Regions from separate parts of the Kosakonia oryzendophytica genome, predicted to be linked through region 2. Evidence: predicted binding sites of a transcription regulator. Region 2 holds the regulator's gene; the other holds the start of a gene.
What was found. The regulator PhoB, encoded in region 2, activates phosphate uptake and scavenging genes when phosphate is short. The targets are predictions, from matches to a motif close to CTGTCATAAAACTGNCNNAT.

Region 1 (4,559 bases), 510 kb from region 2:
TGAATATCTGGCGACGCTTCGGCGCGTGATGCAGGCTCCGCTGATTGGCGAAATCCCCTGGTTTGCCCACGCGCCGGAAAAAGAGAGAACGGGTCATTATCTTGATCTCAGCGTGCTGAATCCGGTGTCATCCAGTGTGACAACATCCGATCGTCCAGTTGCTTAACTTCCCCTTCGGCAACGCTACGCCCCCGGTGGAGCAGACAGAAGCGATCTGCGACCCGGCGGATAAAGGCAAGTTGTTGCTCAGCCAGTAAAATAGTGATGCCGAAGTCCTGGTTAAGCCGGACGATCAAATTGCCCAGTTTATGCACAAATGCCTGGCCCAGACCGCGCGTTGGCTCATCAAGGATTAATAACCGCGGGTGCGTCACCAGCGCTCGCGCCATTGCCAGTTGCTGCTGATTATCTTCCGACAACCCCGCGCCCCGGGTCTTACGCAGCGTGTACAGTTCCGGGAAGAGATCGTAGATATCCTGACTCACCGCATTGCGTGCTGCACCTCCGGCCATCATGGCAATATGCAGGTTCTCCTCAACGGTCAGTTGCGAAAATATTCGCCGGTCTTGCGGCACATAACCCATTCCCATAGCGCAGCGATGTTCAGCCCGCACATTCAGCAGGTCTCGCGGCGGCGCGCCAGCTTCCTGCCAAATCATGCTGCCGCTCTCAACGGGTAAATAGCCGGTAATGCAGTTTATCAGCGTGGTTTTGCCCATTCCCGGCAGCCCGATGACGGATGTGCAGGCGCCGGGGGTTAAATCAAGGTCGATATTCCATAAGGTATGCTGGTTACCGTAATACTGGTTCACTGCGCGTAAGCTCAACATGGTCCGCTCCTTCTTCCGGATCTAGTGACACAGGGATAGTGCAAAAGGCTTGCCAGAACGTAAAAAAGGCTTTTTTTTCGGATACGACCGATCTCACTGGTATTTAAAATGCCGGAAAGGGAGATAGCAGGGAAAAATCCTGCACTTTGCCAGTGCTTGTAGTGACGAATGGTGGTGCAGCAAAGCTACGAAGTGTGAGAAGGATCTCATGCGGATCTCGCGCTTCGTTAGCTGATAATAATCAAAAAGAAGTGATAAAAATTTTTTAATCTCCCCGACCTGGGACGGAATGGGAATTTGGCGGAAGGCGGACTATCCGGCCTGGCGGCAGTTATCCACTATTCCTGTGGATAACCTTGTGTATTAGAGTTAGAAAACGCACGGCAAGCGAGAAGGGACGCGGCTTGCGCCTGAATTGGTGCGAAACACGGCTTTTTGTTATTCTTTTTTAATATCAATTGGTTATGTAAAATCAATGCCTGTAAGAAAAGTGTCACTGGGTGCCACAAAACTTTCACCGACTGGCTTGACAATTGTTAAAAGAGAAAAAATTCTGGGGATAACCGGAAAGGTTTGGTGTTTTATCTTGCTGACGAAGAAATTTCAGGCGCGAACCTGTGTCCTAACCCCGGGTAGAACAAATTGAGTAATCCGCTACTGTTTTTTCATCCAGTATTATGAGTTGGCAAAAGTAACCAGGGTGAGTAAAATATGTTACCTGCTCGCTCACTCCTTCATCAGGTAGCCGTCCATGAGTAAACCGTTCAAACTGAATTCCGCTTTTCGCCCTTCCGGCGATCAGCCTGAAGCTATCCGTCGCCTCAAGGAAGGCCTGGAAGACGGTCTCGCGCACCAAACGTTGCTTGGGGTAACGGGTTCAGGAAAGACGTTCACCGTCGCCAACGTCATTGCCGATTTGCAACGTCCCACTATGGTGCTGGCACCCAACAAGACGCTGGCCGCGCAGCTATACGGTGAGATGAAGGAGTTTTTTCCGGACAATGCCGTGGAGTATTTCGTCTCCTACTACGACTACTATCAGCCGGAAGCCTATGTTCCCAGCTCGGACACGTTTATCGAAAAAGACGCCTCGGTTAACGAACATATCGAGCAGATGCGCTTGTCGGCAACCAAAGCGCTGCTGGAGCGACGTGATGTGATTGTGGTGGCATCGGTATCGGCGATTTACGGTCTGGGCGACCCGGATTTGTACCTGAAAATGATGCTGCATTTGACCAAGGGGATGATTATCGATCAGCGTTCGATTCTGCGTCGCCTGGCGGAGCTGCAGTACACCCGTAACGATCAGGCTTTCCAGCGCGGTACGTTTCGCGTTCGCGGCGAGGTGATCGATATTTTCCCCGCAGAATCGGACGATCTCGCCCTGCGCGTGGAGTTGTTTGATGAAGAGGTCGAGCGTCTGTCGCTGTTTGACCCGCTCACCGGGCATGTGGAATCGACGGTGCAGCGTTTTACCATCTACCCGAAGACGCACTACGTGACGCCGCGTGAGCGCATCGTGCAGGCGATGGAAGAGATCAAAGTGGAGCTCGCCGAGCGGCGCAAGTCGCTACTGGCGAACAATAAACTTCTGGAAGAGCAGCGACTCAGCCAGCGCACGCAGTTCGATCTGGAGATGATGAACGAGCTAGGTTACTGCTCCGGGATTGAAAACTACTCCCGCTTTCTCTCCGGTCGCGGACCGGGCGAACCGCCGCCGACGTTGTTTGACTACCTGCCAGCCGACGGGTTACTGGTCATCGATGAATCCCACGTTACCATTCCGCAAATCGGCGGTATGTACCGTGGCGACAGAGCACGTAAAGAGACGCTGGTAGAGTATGGTTTCCGCCTGCCTTCTGCGCTGGATAACCGTCCGTTGAAGTTCGAAGAGTTTGAAGCGCTTGCGCCGCAGTCAATTTATGTTTCCGCAACGCCGGGCAACTACGAGCTGGAAAAATCGGGTAACGAAGTGATTGACCAGGTGGTGCGCCCAACCGGTCTGCTTGATCCGGTGATTGAAGTGCGGCCAGTAGCGACGCAGGTTGACGATTTGCTGTCGGAAATTCGTAAACGCTCGGCGATTAACGAACGCGTGCTGGTCACGACCCTGACCAAACGGATGGCGGAAGATCTCACCGAATACCTTGAAGAACACGGCGAGAAGGTGCGCTATCTGCACTCCGATATTGATACTGTCGAGCGTATGGAGATTATCCGCGACCTGCGTCTGGGCGAGTTTGATGTGCTGGTCGGCATCAACTTGCTGCGTGAGGGGCTGGATATGCCGGAAGTGTCGCTGGTGGCGATCCTGGATGCTGACAAAGAGGGTTTCCTGCGTTCTGAACGCTCGCTTATTCAGACCATCGGGCGCGCGGCGCGTAACATTAACGGCAAGGCGATTCTGTACGGCGATAAAATCACGCCGTCGATGGCGAAGGCGATAGGGGAAACCGAACGCCGCCGCGAGAAACAACAGCGCTACAACGAAGAGCACGGCATTACGCCACAGGGCCTTAACAAGAAAGTGGTGGATATTCTGGCGCTGGGCGAAGGGCTGGCGAAAACCCGGGCGAAAGGGCGTGGAAAATCCAGAACCCCTGCTCAGGTGGAAGCAGCCGAACTGGCGCTGACGCCGAAAGCGCTACAGCAGAAAATCCACGAGCTGGAAGGGCAGATGATGCAGCACGCGCAAAATCTCGAGTTCGAGGAAGCGGCAAAAGTGCGCGATCAGTTACACCAACTGCGGGATCTGTTTATTGCCGCGTCATAATTTGCACTCCGTCACACATTAAGGCGAACCGGCAGGCTCGCCTTAATGTTGACTTAATACTGCGCTGACACACTAGCTTCCGCTTTACTGGAGGAGAGTGTGATGCAACAAATGAATCTTCGTGAGTTTTTCGCCGTCGCTTTTGCGCTGGCGTTAATTATTGGTTTCAGCCACCTGTGGGTGCTGACGTATTGATCATACTCCGCGGGCTGTCGGGCGAAATTTAACCCAGGCCCGCACGCCGGACGCTGTTTTCCGGTTGTGCAAAAAGAACTGAGCCTCATGCAGTTGCGCGATGCGTGACACGATGCTCAGCCCCAGCCCGGTGCCGCCGTAGCGGCTATCCATACGCACAAAGGCTTTGCTTAGCTCGCCGCTGCGACTCTCGTCTATCCCCGGACCTTCATCCTCAACGGCCAGCACCGGCGTTGCCGCGCGCTCAATGTGGATAGAGATAGTCGAGCCAGCAGGACTGTAGCGGTGCGCATTTTCTACCAGGTTTCTCACCAGCACCCGCAACAGGGTCGCATCTCCGGAAACCGGAATGGTTTGCGCATTATCAGGTAACGCTAATTTCTGCTGCCGCCCGGCAAGCATTGTTTCCAGTTCGCTTTGAATAGGCAGCACGACGTCTTCCAGCAGCATCACCTGCTGATAGCTGCCCGCTGAAAAAGATTGCCCGACTCGTGCCAGTTGCAGCAGTTGCGCAATGTTCTCGGTCATCTGGTCAAGGCGTTGCACCAGCGGGTCGACAGGGATGCCGCTGGTTTTTGCCATCAGCTCGAGATGCAGTCGTAACCCGGCCAGCGGGGTGCGCAATTCATGAGCGACATCGGCGGTAAACAGACGTTCCCGTTCCAGCGTCAGCGTCAGACGAGAGACCAGCTCATTGATCGATGAAGTCACGGCTTCCACTTCACTGACGCTGTTATTGAGCGTAATGGGTTGCAGATTAT
Region 2 (4,559 bases):
AACACCATGGCCCCCAGTGTATCCATGGTCAGATAGCCATTGACGAAACCGTTAGAGAACGGCGCAGTCTGGTAGGCTTCCAGCGCATGGCTGATAGGGCCGGCAGGCCAGATAATCGCGGCAATGGCGAGAATGGTCAGCGCGATAATTTTCAGCGGCGCAAGAAAATTGCCTACGGTATCCAGCAGTTTGCCCGGATAGAGGGAGATCAGGATCACCAGAGAAAAATAGATCACGCTGTAAATCAGCAACGGGATTGCGCCCTCCCCGGTCAGCGGCGCGATACCCACTTCAAACGACACCGTCGCCGTACGCGGCGTGGCAAACAACGGCCCAACCGCCAGGTAGCACACCGTCGCCAGCAAGACGCCCGCCACTTTACCAATCGGCGAACTCAGGCTATCTACGCCACCGCCGACTTTCGCCAGAGCAACTACGGTAAGCACCGGTAAGCCCACAGCGGTGATCAGAAATCCCAGCGCCGCCGTCCAGACGTGTTCACCGGCCTGCAAACCAACCATGGGAGGGAAAATGATGTTACCTGCGCCGACGAAGAGGGCAAATGTCATAAAGCCCAGAGCAACAATGTCGCGTGGTTTTAAGTGATGGGTCATATTTTTTTACTGCCTGTGGATGTGGTGTCGTAAAAATGATGTTTTTTTCGCCTTTCCAGACCGGACGATACCGCGCCAATGTTGCGGAAAGTCAGCGGGAAATGCTCTATGCATTGCGTAGCGAAGAATAGTTTTTCGATTTACCACGCAAATACAGTTGGTCTGACAATATACGGGGCGCAATTTAAACGCTTATAACGTTTAAAGGCAAGGTGGGATCGCAAAACCAGATGCTTATACTGCCTATGAAATTAATAGCAGTTAATAACTCCAATTATAAGAAAAACACATGGCTGATCATGCGAACAAAAAAGCAGCATCCGTACAAAATACGTTTCAGGGGGAAGAAAACATCGGAATAAGCGGCCTGGTAACAGAGGTCGCTGGAAAGATAAGCTGACAGCCGCGTCAGGACGCGGCTTTTTTGGCAACCAGACGTTCCGGCAGAACAAAGCTAAAGCGCGTTCCCTTGCCGGGAGTACTGACAATTTCGAGGCGGCTTTCGTGGTGATTTACCGCATGTTTCACGATCGCCAGCCCCAGGCCGCTACCGCCGGTCTGCCGGGAGCGGGCTTTATCCACACGATAGAAACGCTCAGTGAGACGAGGAATGTGCTCGGCGGCGATGCCGGGACCGTTATCTTCAACGCTGAACTCCGCCCCCAGCGGCACACGCTGCCAACGCACGGTAATCTGCGTTCCTGCTGGCGTGTGGTTCACGGCGTTATAGACCAGGTTGGAAATCGCGCTGCGCAGTTGCTCTTCATTACCCAGTACTTTCAGCGCGCTATCGACCTCAAAATGGAAGTGATGCTTTTGCTGGCTCAGGGTTTGCGCTTCCCGCTCCACGACCCGCAGCATCATTGGCACATCAATGGTTTCGTTGGGCGGCAAGGTCGGTGCAGCCTCAATCTTCGAGAGCGTCAGTAACTGACGCACCAGCCCCTCCATCCGCGAGGTTTGTTCGCGCATGGTGTGCAGCGCTTTCTCCCGCGGTGCGCCTTCGAGCGTCTGCTCCTGCATCATCTCCAGATAGCCCTGCAGCACCGTTAATGGCGTGCGCAATTCATGGCTGACGTTGGCAAAAAAGTTACGCCGCGCCCCTTCCAGTTGATGCATTTGCGTCACGTCACGCGCCACCAGCAGCAGGTGCTCCTCGCTGTAAGGCATCACGCGGATCTCCAGGTGGCGACCGGAGTTAAGCACCAGATTCAGTGGTTTGCTAAATTCTTGTTTTTTAAGATACTGCGTAAATTCCGGATAGCGCAGCAGGTTAAGGATATTCTGCCCGCTATCGTCCGGCCAGCGCAAACCCAGCACCTGTTGCGCCAGGCCATTACACCAGAAAATCGCCCCCTCTTCGGTGGTGAGGATCACGGCGTCCGGCAGCGATTCCGCGCCGCTACGAAAGCGTTTAATCAGGCTTCCCAGCTCGCGACGGCGTTTTTTATTACGCATCTGCATCTGGTGCAGCCCGTATAACAGCGGCTCCCAGCTTCCCTTTCCGGGCGGCGGAGTCATGCTTTTATCGACCCATAACCACCACGAAAGACGCAGTAAATTCCAGAAATGCCAGATCAGCAACCCGGTTACAGCGGCTAACAAAAACCACGGCAGGTAACCAAACATGACGCCGAGAATCAAGGCGGGGATACAACAAAGGAGGAGCTCCAGCACCAGCCTTTTCCATGACAGCCGTTCCAGCACGCGTCACACTCCTGTTAAATATCAGAAACGGGTCGAAAAACGGTATCCCGTGCCGCGCACTGTTTGCACCATACGATCGTGGCCGCTGTGTTCCAGCGCTTTGCGCAGACGACGAATATGCACATCCACCGTCCGGTCTTCAACATACACATTGGTTCCCCATACGTGGTTCAACAGCTGTTCACGGCTATAAACGCGTTCCGGATGGGTCATAAAGAAGTGTAAGAGTTTAAACTCTGTCGGCCCCATATCCAGGGGATTTTCACCGGTCATCACGCGATGAGAAGAAGGATCAAGGCTCAGGCCCTGCATTTCGATCACCTCTTCTACCGCCATCGGCGAAATGCGGCGCATCACCGCTTTAATACGCGCGACCAACTCTTTGGGTGAAAAAGGTTTGGTAATGTAGTCGTCGGCCCCGGTTTCCAGACCGCGTACGCGATCCTCTTCTTCGCCGCGCGCCGTCAGCATCATGACCGGAATATCGCGGGTCATCGCTTCACGTTTGAGATGTTTAATAAACTGAATTCCGGAACCGCCAGGCAACATCCAGTCCAGTAAAACAAGATCGGGCCAGGGTTCATTAAGTTGGTTCACCGCACTGTCATAATCTTCAGCTTCCACCGGTTGAAAACCATTTTGTTCGAGCACGAAGCACACCATTTCCCGGATTGGAGCTTCGTCTTCTACGACCAGAATTCGTCTCGCCATAATTTGCCCTGTCTTATTTAAGTCATCAATATATATAGCGGCGCCATTATGCGTCAGTTTTGTGACAGATTTATGAATAACATGACCGCCAGATGACCCCAGCGAGCGCTATATGACAGTCCCTATTTTCGCCAGGTTATGTCCCTCATCTGCTTAATGTTTATAATCTGCTTTATGCTTTTTTGCCACGGAACCGCTATGCGCATTATTCACACCTCTGACTGGCACCTGGGTCAAAACTTCTACAGCAAGAGCCGCGCCACTGAACACGCCGCTTTTCTCGACTGGCTGCTGGTTGCGGCGGAAGAGAACCAGGTCGACGCCATTATTGTGGCGGGCGATGTTTTTGACACCGGCTCCCCGCCCAGCTATGCCCGTGAGCTGTATAACCGTTTTGTGGTCAAACTTCAGCAAACCGGCTGCCAGTTAGTGGTGCTGGCAGGCAACCATGATTCGGTGGCCACGCTCAACGAATCGAAAGAGATCCTCGCCTATCTGAAAACTACCGTCGTCGCCAGCGCAGGCGTAGAACCTTTCTGGCTTTACCGCCGCAACGGTGAACCGGGCGCGATATTTTGCCCGGTGCCCTTCCTGCGCCCGCGCGACCTTCTGGTCAGCCAGGCAGGATTGTCCGGGCAGGAAAAACAGCAACACCTGCTGGCGGCGATCACCGCGTATTACCAGCAACAATTTACCGCAGCCAGCGAGCTGCGCGGCGATAAACCACTGCCGATCATCGCCAGCGGCCACTTAACCACCGTCGGTGCCAGTAAAAGCGACGCCGTACGCGATATTTATATCGGCACGCTGGATGCATTCCCGGCGCAGAACTTCCCGCCCGCCGACTATATCGCCCTTGGGCATATTCATCGGGCGCAAAAGATTGGCGGTGATGAGCGCATCCGCTATTGCGGCTCGCCGATCCCACTCAGTTTTGACGAAACCGGCAAAAGCAAAAGCGTCAATCTGGTGACCTTTGACGCAGGCAAACTGGCCGACGTTACCGCACTGGATGTTCCCGCCACGCAGGCACTGGCGGTTATCAAAGGCGATTTTGCTGAGATTTGCCGCCAGCTTGAACAGTGGCGCGACAAACCTGGTGATGCGCCAGTCTGGCTGGATATCGAAATTGTCAGTGCCGAATACCTGGCCGACATGCAACGGAAAATCCAGCAGGTGACGGAAGACCTCCCGGTTGAGGTCCTGCTGGTTCGCCGTAGCCGCGAGCAGCGGGAACGCATACTGGCCGGTGAATTGCGTGAGACCCTCAATGAATTAAAAGTCGAAGAGGTATTTGCCCGTCGCCTCGCACAGGAGGAACTCGACGAGACGCAGCAGGGGCGATTACAGGCGCTGTTCAGCGAAACATTGCAGGCGCTGGACGAGGAGAAAGAAGCATGAAAATTCTCAGTTTGCGGCTGAAAAACCTTAACTCGCTGAAAGGCGAATGGAAAATCGACTTCACCGCAGAGCCCTTTGCCAGCAACGGTCTGTTTGCCATTACCGGCGCGACCGGGGCGGGCAAAA

Region 1: a site for PhoB is predicted at 1,331-1,350, ahead of uvrB (excinuclease ABC subunit UvrB). Genes of this name have one in related genera too.

Annotation. Positions count from the first base shown of each region.
Region 1 covers NZ_CP115659.1:3,497,394-3,501,952, reverse strand. Annotated here, with positions in the region: gene bioD (dethiobiotin synthase) at 1-166, shown strand, start outside; gene O9K67_RS16965 (ABC transporter ATP-binding protein) at 108-830, opposite strand; gene uvrB (excinuclease ABC subunit UvrB) at 1,582-3,603, shown strand; gene pmrB (two-component system sensor histidine kinase PmrB) at 3,799-4,559, opposite strand, start outside.
Region 2 covers NZ_CP115659.1:4,011,001-4,015,559, forward strand. Annotated here, with positions in the region: gene brnQ (branched-chain amino acid transporter carrier protein BrnQ) at 1-614, opposite strand, end outside; gene phoR (phosphate regulon sensor histidine kinase PhoR) at 1,023-2,321, opposite strand; gene phoB (phosphate response regulator transcription factor PhoB) at 2,343-3,032, opposite strand; gene sbcD (exonuclease subunit SbcD) at 3,231-4,433, shown strand; gene sbcC (exonuclease subunit SbcC) at 4,430-4,559, shown strand, end outside.